DNA from 3 places in the Bacillus bruguierae genome. Region 3 is predicted to be linked to each of the others. Evidence: riboswitches for the same ligand, from Rfam matches in the RefSeq annotation. Region 3 holds a riboswitch; each other region holds the start of a gene.
What was found. A riboswitch is a leader RNA that binds a small molecule or an ion and turns the genes downstream of it on or off. The one in region 3 is predicted to bind lysine.
Positions count from the first base shown of each region.

Region 1: another riboswitch for lysine. It lies ahead of WAZ07_RS06550 (aspartate kinase); the one in region 3 lies ahead of WAZ07_RS14465 (amino acid permease).
Region 2: another riboswitch for lysine. It lies ahead of WAZ07_RS19845 (amino acid permease); the one in region 3 lies ahead of WAZ07_RS14465 (amino acid permease).

Region 1 is NZ_JBAWSX010000002.1:473,184-481,760, reverse strand. Features, by position in the region: gene WAZ07_RS06575 (ABC transporter permease) at 1-1,472, opposite strand, end outside; gene WAZ07_RS06570 (ABC transporter ATP-binding protein) at 1,485-2,252, opposite strand; gene WAZ07_RS06565 (YndJ family protein) at 2,577-4,205, opposite strand; gene WAZ07_RS06560 (DUF4166 domain-containing protein) at 4,193-4,822, opposite strand; gene WAZ07_RS06555 (DoxX-like family protein) at 4,827-5,735, opposite strand; lysine riboswitch at 5,925-6,112, shown strand; gene WAZ07_RS06550 (aspartate kinase) at 6,338-7,567, shown strand; gene asnA (aspartate--ammonia ligase) at 7,753-8,577, opposite strand, start outside.
Region 2 is NZ_JBAWSX010000014.1:52,521-61,097, reverse strand. Features, by position in the region: gene WAZ07_RS19850 (ABC transporter permease) at 1-963, opposite strand, end outside; gene WAZ07_RS19845 (amino acid permease) at 1,604-3,022, opposite strand; lysine riboswitch at 3,155-3,334, opposite strand; gene WAZ07_RS19840 (hypothetical protein) at 3,600-3,929, shown strand; gene WAZ07_RS19835 (hypothetical protein) at 3,988-4,173, opposite strand; gene WAZ07_RS19830 (hypothetical protein) at 4,443-4,628, opposite strand; gene WAZ07_RS19825 (NADP-dependent glyceraldehyde-3-phosphate dehydrogenase) at 4,869-6,308, opposite strand; gene WAZ07_RS19820 (ABC transporter ATP-binding protein) at 6,999-8,577, shown strand, end outside.
Region 3 is NZ_JBAWSX010000008.1:49,094-57,670, forward strand. Features, by position in the region: gene WAZ07_RS14445 (DMT family transporter) at 218-1,129, opposite strand; gene pdxR (MocR-like pyridoxine biosynthesis transcription factor PdxR) at 1,258-2,703, shown strand; gene WAZ07_RS14455 (VOC family protein) at 3,055-3,858, opposite strand; gene WAZ07_RS14460 (hypothetical protein) at 3,953-4,156, opposite strand; lysine riboswitch at 4,318-4,511, shown strand; gene WAZ07_RS14465 (amino acid permease) at 4,618-6,087, shown strand; gene WAZ07_RS14470 (GNAT family N-acetyltransferase) at 6,279-6,788, shown strand; partial or broken gene WAZ07_RS26260 (amino acid permease) at 6,891-7,036, shown strand; gene tsaA (tRNA (N6-threonylcarbamoyladenosine(37)-N6)-methyltransferase TrmO) at 7,229-7,690, opposite strand; gene WAZ07_RS14480 (GNAT family N-acetyltransferase) at 7,885-8,424, opposite strand; gene WAZ07_RS14485 (kinase) at 8,551-8,577, opposite strand, start outside.

The DNA.
Region 1 (8,577 bases), on a different contig from region 3:
GTCATTTTCGTTTGCATTGGTACTTCTTCCCCGATATTTTTTTGTGCAACTTCTTTTTGTCGTTGATCTATTTTTGTAAGAATCGGTTTATATTTTTGCAAATTATCTACGCGAATTAAAAGGAGTGAGTGCACTGTTCCTTGTAATTTTTCATAATTTTCTTTATCAGCGATGCGAAGCGGCTTTCCGCCAAATTGATTGTAACTAATTTGAAATTCACGAACGAGTGCATCCTCCCATTGCCCAGGCATACTTGGATATTGCTGCGTTTCCCGCTTCTCAAGCGATGTGTATATTGGTTCAGAAAGTCCCTCACTTACACGAACACGGATTGGCTTTTTACTTTTCTTTGCACTTTTGTGCTCCGAAATAAGCGGTGGCTGATTAAGTAAATCGTCACGTAAAAAGTAAACCGCTTCGTTATTTTCTTTATAAGAATATTTCTTTTCTTCTATAATGTTCATTTGCTTTAATTCTTTTATCTCTTCTGCATTTGGATCATGAATCGTCGCATCATACACTCGCGAAAATTCCGTTGTCATTCCAACATTTTTTTGAAACGCCATCCCAGCTGTCATCGCACCAGCACCTAGTGCAATCAACATAGAAACTGTCCCTAATACTCTTGATAAACTATTAATTCGAAAACGTAGCTGTGCAAGTGTAAAGCTATTAAGTCCTGCTTCGTTTCTTTTTTTATTTCTTTTTAACATCGTAACAAATAAAGGCAATAATGAACCAAATATAAAATAAGTTCCAATTGTCGTACAAATTGTTGCAACTATAAGTCCCATTTCCTGCAATTCATTCACATGAATGATCGAGTAATATCCAATGCCTAGCATCAATATTCCAAGCACCGTAAAAACCGTAATACGAAGTTTACTTTTTTCTACCTCATCTTGCGTTTCATCTTCTCGTATAAGCTCTAATTCTGTTTTGCGCAGAAGACGAATGCTATTAATCATCCCTGTCACTGCAAAAAGAACAAAGAAGAAAAGTAACGTTGCAATTAAAGCAGGAATATAAAACGCCTCGTATCCCTTCGCTGATACATCCATACCTTTTATAAGAACCTTCCCTACCGCACTTGCTAATCCAATCCCCACTATATTTCCAATCATTAAAGCAACCATTCCAAGCCCCAATGTTTCGATAAAAAGCAGCTGTGCAACCTTTTTCTTTTTTGCACCAAGCATCATATACATTCCTAATTCTTTTCGACGCAGTGTAAGCAAAAATGAATTTGCATAAAGAATGTAAAATAAGGTAATAAACGAAAGTAACACAGAACCAATCCCAAAGACAATACGAATGCTGCTAATAATACTATTTTCTTTCGTAAATTCAGTATTTAAAGCCATCGTTTGAAACATATAAAAAATACTTATACTAACGATAAGACCAATTAACAAAACAAGATAATCTTTCATCATCTTTCGTATACTATGTATCGATAATTTCAGTAACATGTCCTCATCTCCTTATATCGCTTCCTTGGAAGAACTCATTTTTCCAAGCACATTTAAAATATCTTGATAAAATGCTTCTCTACTTCCATTGCGGTGAATTTCCTTATAAAGCAATCCATCTTGGATAAATAAAATACGTTCACAATAACTTGCACTAAACACATCATGCGTTACCATCATAATGCTAACGTGATGATTTTCATGTAAATCATGCATCGCTTCTAATAAACTTTTCGCATTTTTACTATCAAGTGCTCCTGTTGGTTCATCTGCAAGAATAATTGCTGGATTATGTACGAGTGCACGAGCTGCTGCTGTACGCTGCTTTTGACCACCAGAAACTGCAGTTGGGTATTTCTCTAAAATTGCTTCTATCCCAAGTTTTATCGCTACCTCTTGTACTTTTCCTGCAATTTCTTTTGAAGACACTCCTTGCAGTGACAACGGCAATGCAATATTTTCATAAATTGAAAGGTTTTCAAGAAGATTAAAATCTTGAAAAATAAATCCTAGCTTTTGCGCTCTAAAATCAGATAATGCATTTCCTTTCATATTCACAATATCTGTTCCAGCAATTTCCACCGTACCACTAGTCGCTTGATCAAGTGTCGAAATCACATTCAACAACGTCGTTTTCCCTGATCCCGATGGACCCATGATCCCAACAAACTCACCTTCTTTTACCGATAACGTTATTCCTTTTAATACCCTTGAGTGATTTTCATTTCTCTTCCCATATACTTTTTCTACTTGATTTACCTCTACTACAGCACTTTTCATAACTTCATCCCCTATCTCTTAGTATCTATTCGTATCTTCTCAGAAATTTTTTAAGTTTCTTGTAGGTAAATTCTTAAGAATTCTTAAGATTCACTATATATACAAGTTAAAAAACCCTTTCTTTTTTTGGAGGACGAGAGCATCTGGCCGCGCACAGAGATGGTCAGTGCCTTTTCCTTCCACATGCAATGTTTAAAACAAAAAAGCAAGTAGCGATCATGCTGTATTCTGCATAGCAGAGACTTATATATCAAAATTTAAAATAAATTTATATAGAACACCTAACAAAAAATGAGCTTGGCATCATACCAAACTCATTTTTTATTATGCAATATTCTCTTTTTGTTCTATTTCATAATCAATCTCTAGAAACTTTGCGCCAAACAGCCACATTTGATGATGTGCTGTTAACGTTGTTGCATCCTTCTCTCTTATCGTAAACGTTTCTGTGAGTGGCAAGCGAATCGTAAAGAAGCGGCTATGTAAATAAATCCCCTCATCCCCTCTTGCACTATTCCTTAATCGACTCGTAATAATAAGATGTTTCTTATCATTACGCAGTTTTAAAATGCCCGTCATATTCGCATATGGTAATGGCAATGCAATATTCATGTATGTTTCCTCGTTATATTCATGCTGAGAATAGAGCGCGACAAAGATTGTTTCATTCAGTTCGTTTTTCCGAACCCAGGCTCTAACGTCATTTCTACCGTCTTTTTCATCTTTTATAGCAACAATTTCTCCTTCCATCCTCTCTAAGCGATCTCCCATTCCTAAATGAATTTGTTGTACACGTCGGCTTATTTTTTCATACAAAAAAGCAAATGGCCAAAACCAGCGTGACCAGTGAATAGTTGCTTTTAACTCATATTCTTTCGTGTTCTCATAAAAATCAATAATAAGTGGTGATACATTCTTTGTATTAAACTGTTTACTATCAAAATCTATCACTTTATTTATAAGGCCTGTATATTCGTTCTCCTCTATTAAGTTATTTTCTAATAAAACATTTTTTCCAATTTTCATCTTACCTTTTATACGACTCATCGGTTTTCCATAACGCATATATGTCGGTGCAGCTTTTTCAATCATCCAGCCAATACAACCAGGGAATGCTACACCCATTCCATTCACAACTCCATGAATCCAAACCATTTGCGCAATCGTAATCGTCATGACATGCTTAAAGTTGCCATATGAATAGAAAAGCGAGAAAAGAATAGTTACCATAAGTGTACTAGACGAGATGATAAGAAGAATTTTTGCACTCTTTGAAGTAAACTTTGTTTTCCATACAAAAATCCCGTAAATATAAAGGGAAATAAGATAGAGTAACACTGCAAAAAATTCAAACGTTCTTGAATATGTAATCCCGATTGCAACTGTCATTGGTGAAATAATCATAATGAACATAGCGGTTGTATACAACTTACTTTTCTCTTGTTGTTTCCTCCCTAACAAACCGGCAAACAAGGGAAGTAAAAAAGCAGAGTAATGAAAATGAGCCGCTGTGAGTAAAACAATATCTGAACTAAACTGCATAATTGGTATATTTGCTACAGAGGCAAAGAACCAAAATCCACCTAAAAATAAATATATAAATCCACTATCAATTGCAGTTTCTTCTAACGGTTTCCATCCTCTTTCTAACAATCGGGATACTCCAAACAGTGCGACAATACCGGTATATAAAAACCAAATTATCGCAAATGGAAAATAGTCTGTTACAAAAGCAAGCATTGCACTTATTGCTGCAATCGGATAAAAAAATGCTGCGAGCTTATAACAAAATAGTTCGTCTCCATTTCTTTTTTTCTTATCTACAATAGAAAACGCCATTGGGATAAATACAAGAATAGACAATAATATAATCAATTCAACAGGGTGCAGATTTAGCCATTCTAATATAAGAAAAATAACATAATAGATGCAACCAATTATTATATTTCGCATAAATTTATATCCCTTTCTCTAAACGTTCCCTTATAGGAGAAAAGCGGTCCTAATAATGGATTTTGTACTTGTACTTGTATTCGATAACACTCTAATTCATCATCATAACTTTCTATAATCTTTGCCTGTCCATATAAAAACTTTGGCAACGGAATCTTCATTCCGCATAAGTAGAACCATTGTTTTTTAGATGAAATATGCATCGCTCCTTTTGCATCAACGTGAAACGCTAACGTCGATACGAGCAAATGCGGTTCACCAAAATAATCGACAATTTCATTTTGTTTACCATTCAAATACATAACAGCATGAAAATAACGCTTTTTTTCACCGAATAAAAACATCCGATTCCATCTTACAAATGTCTCTCCTTTACTGTCTTTCTCTGCTTTATTTTGGATAATAAATGGTACTTCTGTCCCTCTTTCCGAAAAGAACATCCGGAATTTTGCTGCTACTTTTAAAAACATTCTTACAGCAGCAGAACCTTCTGTAATTTCGTCCATCCTCCCTTCACCTGTAAAACTATATTCTTCTGTAATTGCATACCGTTTTTGTAACTTTGGGTGTAACTGATGATAGGATTCTTCTAATAATGTTTCGTAAATGGAAGTCAATTTTCTACTCCTTTCTACTTCTCTTACAATTCTTCGCTTGCGGTAAGTTATTGCTATTCATATAACCGATTATTGAGAGTCCAATTAATATGATGTTTAACGTAATCGGATTAAAAAGTTGCATAAAGCTAGCGATATTTGTAAATCCCGCCGCAGCTGTCAATATTAATATTATAAAAGTGTGAAGAAAAAATAATTTCTGTTTTTGGAAAGGTAACAACCAGATCACCCCAAACACAATTTCCAAAAATCCAACCATTTTAATCATTGCGGCAGCGTAATTTTCTGAACCAATAAGCTTGGAAAGCATCTGTACCTCTTCTGGATGAGTATATAAAATTTTCGGAATAAGACCTTGATAGATCCACACAAAAGACAACAAAAAGCAAATGAGATAATATGTAATAGCTCTTTTTAATAATAAACGCGGATGAAATCCTTTTTCTAACCACAATTTCAAGGCATCAAAACTCCAAGCTGTTGCCCACCCTAATAACGGACGAAATATATATGAATCTATAAATCTTCCTATACCTCCAAACCTCGTTTCATAATCATACTGCGTTTTAAAGCGAACCTTATTCTCATTCGGTTTATACTTCCAATAGCCTCTCCCTACCGAAATTAACGAAAGCTTACTATCTGTCCAAAATTTCAGTGACGAAATGCGTTCCCCGCCTTCTTTTTGTAATTCTCCTATTGATTCTCCTTCTCCAGCAATTTCAAGTCCGAAACCAATTTTTGTTTTATATAAAAAATGCTGTGGTTCGCCTTCGTTCTTCTCTAAATACGATATTTCTGTAAACCGTGCATCCCATTCCGTATGTATCTTTGGATCTTGTGTATACTTCCAAAGTTCATCCATTGTAGTTTCTATTTCGGTTTTTACATAAATGGGGTTTTGTTTTTTCATTCCCACTCCTCCATCCATATGTGAAATTTGTAATATTTACCCCTTTCAACCACATATCATTTTCATTTTACCAATAAACCATTTTAATTTTCAAAATTTTTATAACCCACTTGATTTCTCTCAACATTTTGATTACTATAGAACAAATGTTACAAACAACTTCATACAACCAATTACTCTCGCCTAATGACGTGAGATAGAGGTCGCAACTTTTATGAGTATTCTATAGGAGACACAGAGATTGTCAGTGAATGTAGATGAAAGGAAAAGTTGCCGAAATGTATATGTTCCTCTGAGCATATACATTGGGGCTGTTTTCGAATAGAAACAGAACTGTCATATATACAGCGGTGTATATATGAAGAGCTATCTACAAAAAAGAGAGATCATGTTTTTTATGATCATCTTCTTTTTTGGCGGTTTTTTTATTAGCTCCGTTTTCTGTTTCCTTTTTCCTGTAACAGCACCATCCTCACCTATTTGAGATGGTGTTTTTTATTTGCTTTCGATAACTTACAGGAAGATCTATACTTCCCATCTTATGTTTAACAACATTTTCCCTAATTTATTTATCTATATTAACTTGAAAGAGGGCTCTTATCATGGAGATTATTGTTCAAAAATTTGGTGGTACATCTGTCGGAAATATCGAACGGATTCAACATGTTGCCGATTTAATCATTGAGGAATATGAAAGAGGACACGGAATTGTAGCGGTCGTTTCTGCAATGGGACATAGTACAGATGAATTAGTATCTTTAGCTGCTAGTATTACAGATCAACCTAGTAAACGAGAAATGGACATGTTACTTACAACAGGTGAGCAAATTTCAATTTCTTTATTAACAATGGCCTTGCAAACAAAAGGGTATGAGGCAATTTCATTCACTGGCTGGCAAGCTGGTATTACAACAGAGCCCGTACACGGCAGCGCAAGAATTATCGACATAAATATAGAGCGTATTCAATCTTATGTACAAAAAGGAACGATTGTTGTTGTAGCTGGTTTCCAAGGATTAAGCAGAGATCAGGAAATTACAACGCTTGGCCGCGGCGGTTCCGATACAACTGCAGTTGCATTAGCTGCAGCATTACAAGCAACAAAATGTGATATTTATACTGATGTAACAGGTGTTTATACAACTGATCCTCGCGTTGTAAAAGACGCTTACAAATTAGATGAAATTTCCTATGATGAAATGTTAGAACTTGCAAATTTAGGCGCTGGTGTACTTCACCCAAGAGCAGTCGAATTTGCAAAAAATCATAATGTTATGTTAGAAGTTCGCTCAAGCATGGAACAAGAAAACGGAACAATCGTAAGGGGAGAATGTGACATGGAACAACAATCAATCGTAAAAGGCATTGCATTTGAAGATAATATTACACGTGTAACAATGAAAGGCCTACAAGCAGGAAAACTTTCCGCAGTCTTCTCTACATTAGCAAGTGCTCATATTAATGTAGATATTATCATTCAAAGTATTACAAATGAAGGAACTGTACATTTATCCTTCTCTATTCATTCAAATGATTTAAAAGAAACACTAGCGGTTTTAGAAGAAAATCGTGAATCTATGCAATATGAATCTGTAGAGTATGAAAACCATTTAGCAAAAGTATCGATCGTTGGATCAGGTATGGTATCTAATCCAGGTGTCGCTGCGAAAATGTTCTCAACATTACAAGAAGAACATATTCACATTAAAATGGTAAGTACATCAGAAATTAAAGTATCTGTCGTAATCGACCGCCTTCATTTAGTAAAAGGTGTCGAAGCACTTCATGAATCGTTTATGGCAAAAATTGAGCGTTTTGCATCAGTAAATTAAAAAAACAAGGAACCAACTCCAAAAGTACGTAGGTGCCTTTCGGAGGTCGGTTCCTTCTTACTTATCCGCCGATATATCGGCGGAAATGGTACTTTTATCGGCGCTTTTTACAATATATCGACCGTTTCTTAAAATATATCGGCGATTCGACATGAAAAACAGTCTAGTCTCTAAAGCTCGGTCTTTTAGAACAAGTGAATGTTTTGCTTTTTGCACTCTTCACGCATTTCATCTGGCCACACTGAAGACTGCACTTCACCGATATGTGCTTTACGTAAAAAGTACATGCACATTCTTGATTGTCCAATGCCACCACCAAGTGTTAACGGCAGTACATCTTCTAAAATTCCTTTATGGAAATCGTATTCACGTTTGAAGTCTTCCCCTGTTATTGTTAATTGTTCATCAAGAGATTTACTGTCAACGCGAATGCCCATCGATGATAACTCAAATGAAGACTGCAATACTGGATGCCAGAATAAAATATCTCCGTTCAATTTCCAATCATCATAGTCCGATGCGCGTCCATCATGTTTTTCCCCAGAGCAAAGCGCCCCGCCAATCCCGCTAATAAAGACGGCACCATGTTCTTTCGCAATCGCATGCTCACGATCCTTCGGTGTTAATTCTGGGTATTTATCCTCAAGCTCTTGTGATGTGATAAATACGATATCTTCTGGTAAATACTTACCAAGGAACGGATATTTTTCAAACAAATAGCTCTCTAATTCTTTGAATATTCCGTAAATTGTTCGTACTGTTTCTTGTAAATAATCTACTGTACGCCATTCTTTTTGAATAATTTTTTCCCAATCCCATTGATCCACGTAAATAGAATGCGTTGCATCTAATTCTTCATCGCGGCGAATTGCGTTCATATTTGTATATAGCCCTTCACCAGCTTCATATCCATATTCATGCAAAGCGAATCGTTTCCATTTTGCTAGTGAATGTACAATTTCTAACTCTTCTCCTGAATGCAGCATATCAAATTCAATTGGACGCTCCAC
Region 2 (8,577 bases), on a different contig from region 3:
CCAAAGAGCACGAAGTTGTAAAAATGATATGTATAGGAAACATAACGTGACGATTCCTTTTCCAATAAAGGTGGGAATGTAGTAGGAAAGAAAGCCTCCTACTAAAGTTAATCGTATATACATACCAAAGTAATCGTTAGTACGTACAAAGGATAAACTATACAAATATAAAAAAGGAGATTGTTTTTTATACAAGATTTGTTCAATCCAGGTGGTGAGCCACTTTCTTTGTTTGACTTGTTGTTTAATTTGCGGTACATCTGTAAAGAAATGTACAAATTGATAAAAGCGCATGTCCATTTGTTCTTCTTGCTCTATTAAATATTCCCAACGAATGTGCCTTTTTTGTTTGTTCATCGTATATAAAAATAAGAGCGTTATGACAAGGAGTATACTTCCTACAACCGTAATGGAAGAGAATTGAAATATTGTATATGTAATAGCTGCATTGCAGAATATCCGAATAAGTAACCAGTATGAAGCAAAGTCTGTATTTCTATATGTCCAATGTATGTACATATTCCACCACTTTATAAAAGCAAGAATGACAAAGACTCCGCATAAAAAAGCGGGAGTTGTATGTAATGATTGCTGGGCAAGAGGTGTAATGATGAGTACCGCGCATAATAATGGAAAGAGTTGCATGATATAACTATATAAAAGAGAACGCTTAACATAGTAGGCTAGTTTTTCTTCTATCGGCAATAGATATAGGATATCTGGCTTTTGTAAAAATGTTCGAATGGGAGAACGAGTGAGTATAACCGTAAGTAAAATCATCACAATGGTTAATGCAACAGACTCAGATGGAAAGGAACGAAGAAATTTTGCATAATAATAGCCGCCAGTGCCAAAAAGAATAAGGAAGCTATAAACTAGACCACTTACAATACGAGCAAAGTACATCGTGATTTTTTGTAGATGTTGCTGGAAACGACTCGTCCAAAGTGTTTCGATTGTCACTATAGCCACCTCTATATTGTAGATTGTTACGATTTGAAATATATGAACAGGTCTTCGAAGCGACTCAATACCCATTTTTTCGAAAATGTTCTAGTCTTTTATTTTTCTGTTTTCCTTTTTTAGGTATGTGTTCGGTTGTCATGCATAGGCTTGCTGCAATATACATGCAATTAGCTATTATTAATACCATTATAGGCAAAGACATAATAGGTAAAGTAGGGAAGACAGCTAAACACATAAGAGATGGGCGGTTTAGAATAATCGCGAATAAGACAAAAATTGTCGATATGAGCAGGCAGGAAAGAGCTATTATCATTTCCATATTTAAATAAAATTTGCGAATACACACAGTTAAATTGAGAACGCATCCAAGAATCCCTAATAAATATCCTATAATGTGCACAACACTTCTCTTTTTGAAAACTTGTAACATGTTGCAAATACTCCTTATTCCTTTTTCTGTTATTTTATCATATGCACATCACGATATCATGGGTGAATTTGGAAAATATCTTTTGTTTTCACACCGCACGTGGCAGAAAAAGGTCCTGACCGCTACCACACACGGCCAGATGCTCTCGTCCACCCTAAAGAAGAGGTTTTCTTTCTTTATATGTACATAAAAAAGCAAGCTACCTTTTTAGGCAACTTGCTCGTTTTGTTTCTCTTTTTTCTCATCACGTTTCATTAATGGATAGAATGCAAATCCGACGATAAATAATCCAATGCCAAGCAGGAATGTTTTCACATCAGAAGATCCTGTTTTAATAACCCATAGTGCATAAATAAGTGCAATAGCCGCAATGATTCCATCTATGATACGAGAACCTTTTTGATTTTCGTATGTTTCACCTGTCATAACAAGTTTAAGCTGGAAGATTGGTGAAACGAGATATGGAATTAAGTAGGCAAGTGTTGAAACGGTAATAACAAATGTATACGCCTCGGCAATTGTCCCGGATAGTGTTGAGAATAGGAACACTTGCGACATAATGTTTGTTATACGAAGCGAATAAATCGGGCTCCCTTTTTTATTTGTTTTTGTAAAGAAAGATGGAAAGAATCCTTCTTTTGCTGCTTGATATGGTACTTCTGAACTTAATAAAACCCAACCTAGGATGGATCCAAATAAAGAAGTAAGTGCAAGCAGCGCCATTAATTTTCCGCCGCCATGTCCCATTGCTGCAGATAATGCATCTGCTAATGGTCGTTCAGATGCTTGTAGTTTATCGACATGAAGAACGCCCATTGTTAAGATTGTAATTCCTAAATAGATACCAACTGTTAATAGTAAGCCAGTAACAGTTGCGCGTTTTACTGTTTTTGGTGAAACAGCACGGTTTGATAATAAGACAGCTGACTCGATGCCGATAAAGGCCCAAAGTGTTGTTAAGGCAGCTAAGTTTACTTGTGATAATAGTCCGTGTGAAACGCCTTCTTTATCAATAATCGGTGTATACCATTGTCCAAGTTTAGATGCTTGGAAGGCAAATAACGTTACCACAATGAAGAGAAGGAATCCTGTTACTTTCGTTGTTGTTGCAAGGAAGTTCAATTTCCCAGCACCGTTTATGCCGTTCGTTAAAATCATATGTGTCCCCCACAGTAAAAGGGTACAAATAGAGAACGTAATTAGTTTTCCAACTTCAATGTTGAACGTTCCGATTGAAAATAATACATGCGTATCTTTCATAATTGGGAAAAAGAGCGATAAATAACCAGCAAATGATGTAATGATCGCTACGTTACTTGCCCAGTTTGCAACCCAGTAGCCCCATACGATGCTAAAACCCGCCATTTTTTTCGTTTTTTGTGAAGAAAAGAGTGCATAAGCATGACTTTGCGGACCTGTTGTTAAATCGGGACGACGAATTGCTAAATTACCGAAAACAAGAGCTAACATTAACACGCCAAATCCTGTCGTTAACCAAGCTAATGTAACACCAAGAGGACTAGCTGTTTGTGCTAATGTACTCGGAACCATGAAAATACCAGCTCCGACCATATTTCCAACTACAAATGCAGTGAGTACCCAAAAACCCCATTTTTTTTGTTGCATAGAAACTACCTCCAAAATTAGTATAACCAAGTCAAGCGAGGAGATATGTATGTGTTTGAAGTTCCAAACAAAACAAAAAAGCGCGTATATGTTCACGCGCTTCTCAATCTTATTAAGAAACCCACGGACATATCTCTCGATAGCTCTCCACAAGCAAACAGCTTGTGACAGTCCTGCACTTATTCAATGCAGACCCAGCAAAAAAGCGTTGTGGATACTTCTTGCTTCGGCAATTATTCCTTTCAGATTTGTTCAGCGATGCCACACATCTCCCAAATCATACTATTAATAATTGCAACCTCTACCTCACCGAGATACGAATGAGGATTTATATATAAAGTTAACATAACCAAGGGTAACAAATGGATTTTTATTCGTCAATGCAAATAAATATAATCAGATGATTGAGATAATAAAGTATGTTTTAAATAATGAAACAACTTCTGGATTTGCATCATACAATATGTATATAAAAGAAGGAGAAAGTGCAGCTTTTATCATGAAGAGCACTTTATTTGAGAGGGATAAACGGATGGAGAGCTGGTTAAAGAGAAACTGTTTTATATGTGGAAAGGAAATGTACAGGTGTGAAAAACCGGATCCGATAGAGGAGCTAAAAAAACAAAATGAAGAACTCGCAGTTTCTTTAGAACAATGTATGAGGTTACTCTATAATATACAAACGAATGTAAGTAAAAAAACAGAAAAGAGTGCATTACCTCCTCTTTTTTCGTTAGGAGATAAGATAGAAGTATTTGACGGGGAAACAAGTACAGAAGGGATCTTTATTGAGTGTACAAATGAATGGTTATATTGGATTAACGTAGATTATGATTTAACCATTAGTCATATAAAAAGTGTAAAGCGTATTATAAAAAAAGAGTCTATTCAAAAAGGGTATGTATAACTCTTTTTGAATAGGCCCAGTATCTTTTTGTGAAAGGGTTAAATAATTTTATAGGTAATTAGGAAACTTTACGAATGCTAATTGTATCTAAACTTGTAATGTTAATATTTGCAAAGCTATCCACCCAGATTAAGAAGTTGTTGTCTACACGAATGAAAACACCTTGAGCGTCAATTTCATTTCCTGCTGAAAAAACGCGAATTTTATCGCCTTCTACTAAGCCGTTTAATCTTGATACTGCCATGAGTCCGCCTCCTCTCTATCAGAAGTTAATATATATATATGAAAATGTTAGAGAGTGTGTGCGAGAGAGAGGTAGTACTAGCAACCATTTTTATAGAGTTACATTACATGCAATACTGTTATTTTCTCACACGTCATAGATTCAAAATTCTTACGAATAGTTTGTGCATCGTTAATCTGAACAGAGTCTATTCAAAAAGGATTAATATAACTCCTTTTGATATAGACCCAGTGTCTTTTTGTGAAAGTGTAAAACAATTTTATAGGTAATTAGGAAACTTTACGAACGCTAATTGTATCTAAGCTTGTAACGTTGATATTTGCAAAGTTATCAACCCAAACTAAGAAGTTGTTTTCTACGCGAATGAAAACGCCTTGACCGTCAATTTCACGTCCTGCTGAAAACACACGAATTTTGTCGCCTTCCACTAGGCCGTTTAATCTTGATACTGCCATAAGAACGCCTCCTCTCTATCAGAAGTTAATATATATATATGAAAATGATATAGAGTGTGTGCGAGAGAAATATAGTGCTAGCAACCATTTTTATAAAATATAAAAAGAAGTAGAAATTATTTTCTACTTCTTTTTACTTTGTTTTTTTGTTTGAAACCTCGCAAGTGGCAGAAAAAAGCCCTGACCGCTACTATGCATGGCCAGGTGCTCTCGCCCACCTAAAAAAGAGGTTTTCTGTCTTTACATCAAATTCAATACTGTTACTTTCTCGCGTGTCATAGATTCAAGGCTTTTACGAATACCTTGTGCGCCCATACCAGAACCTTTTACACCGATGAATGGGAAGTGATCTGGGCCGCGCTCAGTGCGTCCGTTAATTTGAACAGAGCCTGTTTCAATTTTGTTTGCGATGTGAAATGCTTTGTTAATATCTTTTGTAAATACACTTGCTTGTAAACCAAACTCAGATTTGTTTGCAATTTCAATTGCTTGTTCGTCAGAAGAAACGCGAATGACTGGAAGAATCGGACCGAATGGCTCTTCCCAAGCGACTTTCATATCTTCCGTTACATGATCAAGAAGTGTTGGATAGATTAAGTTACGCTCACGTTTGTTGCCGATGACAACAGTTGCACCTTTTTGCACTGCATCGTCTACTAAACTTTGAACGAAATCAGCAGATTTATCATCGATTAATGGTACGATCGTGCTGTCTTGTTCCGGAGAACCAACAGATAACTTTGCAATTTCATCTTTTAATAAGCGAACAAGTTCATCTGCTACATGTTCATGTACAAGTACGCGTTTAATCGCTGTGCATCGTTGACCGGAGTAAGAGAATGCCCCGCTAATAATATGTTTGGCAGCTTCTTGTAAGTCTGCGTCCTCGCGTACAATACCAGGATCTTTTCCGCCAAGTTCAAGGACAAGTGGGATCATTGCCGCTTTTTTCGCTAAATGCGTTCCTGTGTGTGTACCACCTGTGAACGATACCATATCGATGCCAGAATGCTCTACTAAGTAATCACCAATGACAGAACCACGTCCTGTTACTACGTTAACAAGTCCTTTTGGAAGGCCTGCTTTATGCAAGGCTTCAATCATTTTAATACCGCTAATTGCACCTTGTGTAGCCGGTTTAAAGATAACGGCGTTTCCTGTAATAAGGGCCGGTGCAAGCTTGGCAGCTGCTAAGTTGACAGGATAGTTAAATGGTGAGATGGCAAGAACGACGCCAAGCGGAGCGCGCTGAATAATTGCAAGTTTAGATTTAGCGCCGCCAGGGAAGCTGTCGCCCATCATACTTTCACCATGCATATGCATAGCTTCATCTACTGTGTAACGAATGAAATCAGCTGTACGAACAACTTCTTTTTGTGCATCTTTATATCCTTTGCCGACTTCTTTCATGATGATATCGGCAATTTCATCTTGCATATTCACGAGCTCATCAGCCCATTTATATAAATATTGTGCACGATCTTGAAGAGACGCTTCGGACCAGTCTTTTTGAGCTTCTTTCGCCAATTGAATCGCTTCATCTACTTCCGTGCGAGTAATTGCTTGTACTTGTCCGATTACTTCATGAAGATAAGGAGAGGAAATGTCGATTGTTTGCCCCGAGGAGCTTTCTTTCCATTCTCCATTTATATAAAATTTATACGTCTTGCTAGTTTGCATCGTAAGTCCTCCTAAAAATATAGTGACTTGTAAGAGTGAGTATATGGTGATTGTATGAGGTTTGAAAAAATAATTCAAATGAAATGTTTGTGAAATCTATTTTTGGCACGGTTTTTGCATTCGCTTTCTTCATTATGAAATAAGGCTCTGTTAAAGAATTATTAACCGATCAACTCGTTTTGCTAACCGTTATATTATTATTACGATGTTTAATACTTTATCGAATTTATTCAAAATCAACATTTTTATTTAACAGATCTTAAAATAAAAAAATAATTGACAGAAAAGTCTTTAAAGTTATACAATTAAAAATGGAAAATAAAAGAAGAAGGAGGTGCGCGTGATGATTGTAATCGTATATATGAATGGCTTAGGTGTTTTACACAATAAATATCATCACGCAACCTCTACGGACAAATAACGCTTCTTGTTAGTTTAAAAAGAAAGCGTACGTTGCGTGTGCCGTGACGTACGCTTTTATGCGTTTTTCGCATATCGTTAAAGCGACGGTATGCCTTTTTTTGTCCCTTTTTTTAGATTGTTCCTATACATTTGTATAGTTTCAATAATTCATTTTAGAAAGGTAGGAATGACGATGGAAAAGTATGAGGTGCGTATGGTAAAAACGGAGACGCTAGATAGCGGATAACGAGCCTATGCTTATACAACAACGAGAAGGGAGAGGTTACATTGTTTTCTGTATTACAAAAATTAACATGGTTTTTTAAAATGCATTGGAAAAGGTATAGTATTGCCATTGGTTGTTTACTTATTGTCAATGTCGTTGAGGTGATCCCGCCAAAGTTAATTGGATTAGCAATTGATGATATAAAAGCTGGGGATTTAACAAATGCGGGGATTATGAAATATGTAGGAATGTTGCTCGGGGCAGCAGCCGCCGGTTATATACTTTCTTATGTGTGGCAATATCAGTTATTTGGCGGTGCATTTGTGCTTGAAAAAACGATGCGTTCCAAATTTATGGGACATTTGCTGAAGATGACGCCAACTTTCTATCAGAAAAACCGTACAGGTGATTTAATGGCAAGAGCAACGAACGATTTGAAGGCAATTGCCATGACAGCTGGATTTGGTATTTTAACGCTCGTTGATTCGAGTTTATATATGCTGACAATTGTACTTATGATGGGTATTTCAATTAGTTGGAAGTTAACATTTGCTGCATTACTACCGCTGCCGATTATGGCGTATGCAGTGAGTGCTTATGGAAAGAAATTACATGAGCGCTTTACAGTTGCTCAAGATGCATTTGGAGATATGAATGATAAAGTGCTGGAGTCGATTGCTGGTGTACGTGTGGTTCGCGCTTATGTACAGGAAAGAGAAGATGAGAAGCGCTTTAATACGTTAGTGACAGATGTATATGCAAAGAATATGAAAGTCGCAAAAATTGATTCGCTTTTTCAACCGACAGTGAAGATGCTTGTTGGGATGAGTTATTTAATTGGCCTTGTGTACGGAGCGTTTTTAGTATTTCAAAACGAGGTAACACTTGGAGAACTTGTATCGTTTAATGTGTACCTTGGTATGATGATTTGGCCGATGTTTGCAATTGGTGAGCTGATTAACGTGATGCAGCGCGGGAATGCTTCACTTGATCGTGTAAATGAAACGTTAGCATATAAGCAAGATGTACAAAACGTAAAGAAACCACTTCGCGTACATCAGCCAGATTGTATTGATTTTGAAGATGTATCTTTTTCATATCCGACATCTTCTACGCTAAATTTAAAAAACGTTTCGTTTTCGCTTAGCAGAGGAGAAACGCTTGGGATTGTTGGGAAAACAGGGAGCGGAAAAACGACGCTCGTTCGGCAGCTTCTGCGCCAGTATCCGCTCGGAACAGGGGAAATTACAGTGTCAGGTATACCGCTGCAAAACATTCACATTGATCAAGTATTAAGCTGGGTTGGATATGTTCCGCAAGAACACATTCTGTTTTCAAAAACAGCGCGGGAAAATATTTTATTTGGTAACCGAGAGGCAAGTGAAGAGGAGCTGCAAAAGGCAATTGAAATTGCTGCTTTTACGAAAGACTTGGAATTTTTGACGGATGGACTAGAAACGCTTGTTGGAGAAAAAGGTGTATCGCTATCTGGCGGGCAAAAACAGCGTATTTCCATTGCACGTGCAGTCATTCAAAACCCAGAAATTTTAATTTTAGACGATTCATTATCAGCGGTTGATGCAAGAACGGAAGCCGCAATTATTGAAAATATCAGGAAAGAACGAAGCGGGAAAACGACGA
Region 3 (8,577 bases):
TCCTTTTTAAATAAGTGCATACCATTTCGTATATGATACAACTCGTATTCTCTCTGAAACTCAACAGAAAATAGAATTATATTCCACCCATTCCATTGTATTACTTTTTGCTTATTTTCTTCAATTCAAAAAATTAAAACTGTTTTTCATAACATTATTTACACAATCTGAACACACAAAAAATGACCACACCTCTCTCGGTGTAGTCATTTCCATACTAACTTACCTTCTTTAAATTCAATACTGGCTTCTTCACTGTTCCTTTTTTCACAATATATAACCCAGCGAAAATAACAAATCCACCGAACAACTGCATAATGTTTACCTGTTCGCCAATCGTTACGGCCGCAAATATAACAGCAAATAACGGAACGAGATACATATAAACCATTACTTTCGTTGAACCAATTTTACTAATTCCAACGTACCACATTGCAAGTCCAAAAATTGTGGCAAAAACAATAGAGTAACCTAATGATCCCCAGCTTAACATGTCAGTTGGCCATGTTAACGATTCGACATTTATAAAGCAGTATAATACAAGTGGCACAATTCCTAACAAAGTCGACCAAGCAGTTACGCGCATTGCAGAATATTTCGTTATAAGCGGCTGAGCCAGAATCGGATACCAGCCCCATGCAATCGACGCGGCTAATCCAATAAGATTTCCAATCCATGCATATTCATATGCAGATTGATTCGTATGCCCTGTTAATAACACAAGTGCTGCACCGCTAAAAGATAGTATAGATCCGATTTGTATTTTTAGAGAAAAGCGTTCTTGTTTATGTAATACCGCTAAAATCCCCGTAAAAATTGGCGACATTGCAATTAATAATGATGCATTCGTCGCAGATGTGTATTTTACGGAAAGCATAAACAGTGTTTGATATAAAGTCGTCCCAACAATACCTACCACTAACAGTCTAAGCCAGTCTTTCTTCTCTATACGTAATGAGCGTTCCACAATAAAGGTAATAAGCAACAAAACTGGAGACGCCACTAAAAAGCGCATACTATTAAATTGAATGGATGACATATACGCCACTCCATATTTTCCTATCGTATAGTTTGCTCCCCATACTAAAGCAACTAACATCAGGAGCACTTCCATTTGCCTTTGTTTCATCAAAACCTCTCCTTCCCTCATTTAGCATAGTAAAATTGGCCCAATGTAACACCATCCAATTGGCTGTTTTTTTACCCAGCCAATTTGCTATAATGATGATAATGAAGTAACAAGGAGAGACGTTACAAATGAAATGGACATTAGATACTGATAGTAAAATCCCAATCTATCAACAAGTTGTTGATTATATTGAAAGACGTATTGTGTACGGAGAGCTTCCACCTGGCAGTTTTCTTCCGTCAGAACGCAAGCTAGCAAAGCAACTTCATGTGAATCGAAGTACAATTACAACAGCCTATAATGAACTACGTGCAATGGGAATTGTTGAAAGTACAACAGGAAAAGGAACGCGTGTAAGCACACATATGTGGGGCGTATCTCCGAAATTCACACCAAATTGGAGGGGGTTTGTAGAGGGCGGGACATTTTTACCTAATTTACCACTCCTTCGCTACATTCGTGAGCAAGTGCAGCAAAATGACAATATCATTGATTTTGCAAATGGGGAGCTTGGATGCGATTTGTTCCCGCACCAGCAATTACAAGCGATTTTACGCGAACAACCGTTAACACAATCGTTAAGTTATGATCATCCTCAAGGCTATCTTCCTTTACGGCAAGCTGTAGCTACATATATGAAGGAGCACTTACAAATTGATGCAACTGAACAATCCATCATGATTACTTCCGGCGCCCAGCAAGCACTGCATCTTATTGTGCAATGTTTATTAAATCCAGGCGATGCTGTAGCATTTGAAAGTCCATCACATTGTTATTCCTTGCCTCTTTTTCAATCCGCAGGCATTCGAATTTTCCCATTACCAGTTGATGAACATGGGATTCATCCAGATGATGTACATGAGCTACACAGAAAGCATCGGATTAAAATGATTTTCTTAAATCCAAATTATCAAAACCCGACCGGAACGCTCCTTCATCCGAAGAGAAGAGAAACTCTTTTATCTTTATGTGCCGATTTACGTATTCCAATTGTTGAAGATGATCCGTCTAGCTTATTAACATTAGAAAAAAAAGAACAAGCATGTTCAACCTTAAAATCAATTGATACAAATGGAACGGTCATTTATGTCCATTCTCTATCCAAAATGATAGCACCAGGATTACGAATTGGCTGGCTCGTTGCTCCGCAGTCCGTTGTTGAACGCTTATCAGATGCACGGCATCAAATGGAATTAGGCTTAAGCATTTTTCCGCAATGGCTTATGCAGCAATTTTTTGAAACAGTTCCATTTGAAGCACATTTACAACAGTTACGGTCTGAATTAGTACAAAAAAGAAATATGTTAGCAGATGCACTGCAACATTCACTCCAGAAAGAACTCTCATTTTCCTTGCCAACAGGAGGAATTTATATATGGGGAAAATTACAACAACCTATCAATGAAAAACAGTTCATAATGCAAAGTTTAAAACAACAAGTTGCCTTTATGCCCGGCAGTATTTTTGGCGCAAAAGATGGTTACATTCGTCTATCTTATGGAAAAGTAGATATAAACCACATTACTGAAGGAATCTCTCGTCTGCAACAGGCGATTAAGTTGTCTCATACATAAAATTATTTCTGACATCTCTCTAACCAACTACTAGCCACTAAACGCATGTAAGTTATTTGTATATATACAAGTTAAAAAAACGACATAAAAACCCATTTCTTTTTAGGGGAGACGAGAGCATCTAGCCGTGCATAGAAGCGGTCAGGGCCTTTTCCTGCCACATGCGAGATTTTAAAACAAAGAGAGCAAGCAAGTAGCGGTCATGTTGTATTCTGAATACCTATTATTTATATATCGAAATATAAAATTGTATTTATATATAAGATAATCTACCTTTTGTCCTTTTCCAAATTACTCAGAAGTACAGTAGGTTTCTGTACTTCTGGCAATTTTCATTCAGTTTAATTCCTCCTAAAATATGTACATACCATTCCGTATATGACATACATTCATATTTTCTTCCTTTCCTTGAAACTCTACAGCAAATGGGAATTCACCGTAATTCTTTAATTGATTTTGAACGATACCATTTCCAATCGGTTCGCAAAATTGAATCGTTATTTTCCCAAGAGAAAAACCTTGCGATATCGCATTCCATTCCTTATTTATTTTGGGCGGACTCATTTCTATATGCAGTAAATCTTTCCATCGTTTGCTTGTTTCATTTACATTAGTAACAGCATAGAACACTGTTTTCATTCCAATTATGTGATTATTATGGGGCGAGATTACTCCTTTTTTCTGTAAATCATCCCTTCTTTTTTCATCCGATTCACTCCACTCAATGAAAAATGGGAACCTGGGGCCGTCTCCCTCTTGTTCAATAAATAGCATTTTCCAGCTTAATAGAGTTCCATCATCCCTCATACGTTTCCCTTCCAATGGACCTTTTATATGAAATCCCTTTGCCACCAGTCTCTCAGTAAGCTCTTCCATCTGTTCTGTACGCAGTGCAATTTGAAGCATTCCTTCCTCTATTTGTAACTTATGAATAGCTTGTTGAATAAGGGGATTCTCTGCTTCAATTGCAACCTCTTGATTTTGCACTGCTAAAAACTCAATGTATGCTAAATCAAAATAACATAAACTATTATGTGTCCCCCAATTCGTATGCTCTCCTCCTTGAACTACATGAAATCCATGTCGTTTCATTTGATTTATCACCTCAGCTGGAGAACACCTAACTACATGAACAAGATGATCAAACTGTAACATCTCCTCACCACCCTTACTTTTATTCTTTTAGTGTATTATCTTTCAATTATTTCTTGCAATTTAAATCTTCTGAAAATATGTTAATTCATGTTTATTATAACGAAAAAAATAAAGCTAATTGAAAGACTAAAGGATCTTTTCCACTAGAAAGAGGAGCCTTTAATTTTAATGCGATTCTTCCTGGAAATAAGAATTTCATCTCAAATAGCTTTGTCGAAAAATATTTTTCTGAATTTTCTATTAATTTTAAAGGATTTTTTGAAACACAATGCGAAACCATTGTATAACCTTTTTTCAATAGGTTACCTATTACATACTTTTTAGGATCGGGATGAATTTTGAAAGCACTTTTCTTAAATAGCCATTTTTTTCTATAAAAAAATCCTTGCAATATTTTCAGAAAATCATTACAATTGCCATATATTAAAAATCATAGTAATAGAAAAATCCTCATCAATCCGATGAGGTAGAGGTCGCGGCTTTTATTAGTAATCTAGACGAGACGCAGAGAACGTCAATAACCCTGGATAAAAGGAAAAGCTGCCGAAGTTTATACTTCTTCTCTGGAAGTATATGCTGGGGCTGTTTTCGAATAGGAACAGAACTGTCACGTTTACAAAATTACCGTGTAAACGTGGGGCGCTATCTTAACGGAAGGTATGATGGGGTGGCTATTTTTGAAATGCTCCGCTAAAGTCCTTTGGCGGTTTTTTTATTCCCCCCGCTCCTTCCTATCTTACAAGAAAAGGAGTGTTGAACATGAACGGCGCAACTACTAACGTTACCTCTACAGCTACAAATCAATCTGCACAAACAACTAACGAACTTCGACGCGGATTAAAATCTCGTCACCTTACAATGATTTCTCTCGGTGGTACAATCGGTACCGGACTATTTCTTGCTAGCGGTGGTGTCATTCATACAGCTGGCCCTGGTGGAGCTCTTGTAGCATACGCTGCAATTGGAATTATGGTTTATTTTTTAATGACAAGCTTAGCTGAATTAGCAGCGTACATGCCTGTTGCTGGATCTTTTAGCACATATGCGACAAAATTTGTTGATCCATCGCTTGGATTCGCATTAGGTTGGAATTACTGGTATAACTGGGCAATTACGATTGCTGCTGAACTTGCAGCCGTAACATTAATTATGAAGTTTTGGTTCCCAAATACGCCTTCCCTTCTTTGGAGTGGCATTTGCTTAGTCATTATGTTTCTTTTAAATTACTTATCTGTTAAAGGATTTGGTGAAGCTGAATATTGGTTCGCACTTATTAAAGTAGTTACCGTTATTATCTTTTTAATTGTTGGATTTATGATGATTTTTGGTATTATGGGTGGCGAGCCTGTTGGATTTAAAAACTTTACTGTTGCAGACGCACCATTTAACGGTGGTATTATGGCAATCATCGGCGTTTTTATGGCTGCTGGTTTTTCATTTCAAGGAACTGAATTATTAGGTGTAGCTGCTGGTGAAACTGCCGATCCAGAGCGTAGTATTCCAAAAGCAATTCGCTCAATCTTTTGGCGTATTCTATTATTTTACATCTTTGCAATTCTTGTTATCGGTCTATTGATCCCTTATACAACTGATAGTCTTGCAGCAAGTGACGTAACAGTAAGTCCATTTACACTTATATTTGAAAAAGCAGGGGTTGCATTTGCTGCTTCTGTTATGAACGCTGTTATTTTAACTGCAGTTTTATCTGCCGGTAATTCAGGAATGTACGCATCAACTCGTATGCTTTGGGATTTAGCAAGACAAGGAAAAGCACCGAAATTTTTAGGGAAATTAAATAGTCGCGGCGTACCTGTTAACGCGTTAATCGCAACTTCAGTAGTTGGCTGTGTCGCTTTCCTAGCTTCCTTATTTGGCGACGGTGTAGTATATATTTGGTTATTAAATGCATCTGGAATGTCTGGATTTATTGCATGGGTCGGAATCGCTATTAGTCATTATCGTTTCCGAAAAGCATATATTGCACAAGGAAAAGATTTAAATGATTTACCGTATAAAGCAAAATGGTACCCATTTGGTCCAATTTTCGCATTTGCACTTTGTGTCATTGTCATTTTAGGACAAAATTACGGAGCGTTTATGGGCGAGTCTATCGATTGGAACGGTGTACTTGTTTCCTATATCGGCCTCCCTCTCTTCCTTGCGCTGTGGTTAGGATATAAATTTACAAAGAAAACAAAAGTAATTCCTCTTGATAAAGTAGAACTTTAATCCGGTGGAGATTCTTCATCCCCTGCTGATTATCGGCTCTTACTGCCTGTTAATAAGTGATAAAGGTTAGCCAACACAATGGTGTTGGCTAACCTTTTTTTATCTGAACGAATCCTTGTTCAAAGGTTATAGTTACTTTATGTCGAATAGTGTACTATATATAAATTTTTCTAAAAAAGGATGAGATTAAAATGAATATCGCATTAGAAATTGTCTCCACAGAACAACTAGAAATATTAAAGAATTTTTATGCCCTATACTTACATGATTTATCCGAATTCTCACCTACCCTTCATCCAAATGAAAATGGATTTTTTGAATTTGATGCTTTTGAACTGATTTGTAATCGAGATGAGCTTTCTCCTTACTTTATTACATATGAAAGAAAATATGTCGGATTTCTCCTATTCGCAAAAACACCATTCACGGCACCAGAAACAGACTTCTGCATTAACGACCTTTTCTTATTAAAAGCATACCGCGGAAAAAATATCGCAGATCAAGCAATCTTAGAACTGTTAAAACAAAACAAAGGAACTTATTATGTAATGCAATTAAAAAGCAATAAAACAGCGATTCATTTCTGGGAGAAATTTTACCAAAAGAATGGGATTCAGTATCAAGCAGCTGAGAAAATGGATGGAGATGATTTATGCTTAACACAAACATTTACAGTACCATCATTACTTTCCAAGCTGTAATCCCTTTACTTCCCTATTTCTCATGTTTTTACAATAATAGAATAAGAACTATAAACAAAGGTTGGGGTTTCATGAACATTCGTGTAACTGATGGAGCAAAAACAATACTACGGTGCGTTTATGAGAAAATCTATCGATTGGCGCGGTGTACGCATTTCCTATATCGGCTACCTCTCTTCTTTGCGCTGTGGTTAGGATATAAATTTACAAAGAAAACAAAGGTCATCTCATTAGATAAATGTGAGCTTTCACAACAAAAAACCTGTCAATTCATATTATCAAGACATAAATATGAAAAATACTTAAAAAATAAAGCCTCCATCATATTATATATGACTAATATGTTGGAGGCTTTTGTTTTGTTTGAAGTACTGCCCAATAGCTATAAATGTTGTAAATAATAAAAAACAAACGTATCGATAGACCTTCTATCTATCAAATCATTTCCAATAATTTTTCATTAAATTGATAGACCAATTTGCTTGTCTAATTTCATTCTTTGGAAGAAACTCCTTCATTACAGGTTTAATATCAATGATAGGTGTTCCATCAATTGCATCTAATCCTTTCACCACTAATTTCTTTCCAGTATGCTCTATTAATTCAACTGTAGTTACACCTAATTTATTCGGTCTATTTTTTCCTCTCTGCGAAAAAATTCCGACTTTCGGAAAGTTAAGATTATTCCTCGGATGCCTTGCTTCATACTGAATTTTATCATCAGATACTTTGTCAAAGTAAAAAATTATTTCTAAGTGTGAAAAATCTTCTATTCCTTGTAATGCAGATTCATTTAATTCATCAGTTAGTTCGACTTCTGACACAACACTCCCCCAATTATCATCTTTCATTTCTTTACGAGAATTATGAACGTATGCAACTGGATTCATTATAATTTCCATATAAATCCCTCCCAAAACTTCTTTTTTTAATTATATAAGAGATTTAACTATAAAAAAATTTTGTTTTTTTAAATTAACTTAATAAGTTTTGCTAATAATCTACTAAAAAAATGCTTACTAAAAAATCCTTTCCAACAATAATTGACATCATCTCACCGATAGAACGTCTTCCTTATATAATTTGTTGTCATAAGTTATTTTAATTTTTTACTTAAAACAATGCTTCTGTAATTTGTAATTTCCCAATTGACATATTCAATAAAACGATATCCTTTATCACCGTAGTATTTAATCAGATGACTAGCTCCCTCAGCCGTATCTAATGCGAGTTCCTCTACCCCTTCTTTTGTTGCCGTTTCTTCAGCTAATTCAAGCAATTTTCTTCCAACTCCCATTGATTGATAAGAAGGATGGACTCCAAACTGACCTATTCCTGCTACATTGCTTTTGTTATACCAATTGCACCCTTTATTATTCTCTGGTGAGTAATAGGAAATTGTACCGATAATTTTATTATCCCAAATGGCAATAAAACATAATGCCTTATCAATTCTTTTAAGAGTAACACTAGAGTCCTGATAAGCAGCCAAATAATTAAAACCTACATCCAACAGTTTTTTATATGACTTATTTATTACTTTGGTTAACTCTTCAATATCATCTTTCTTACGATCGAAAGCACGAATATGTATCATATTATAATTAGTAAAAATATTGTTTTGAACTGTGCTCATATATATCCCCCTTTTATTTATGGTTTATCATTAAAAATGACATATATATATATATTATAAATTTTTTAAAACACAGCACAAACAACGCATGGAGAAATGAAATGGTCATGCGTTGTTTATTTTATCCTATCCTTTTAGAACCAAATCTGCATT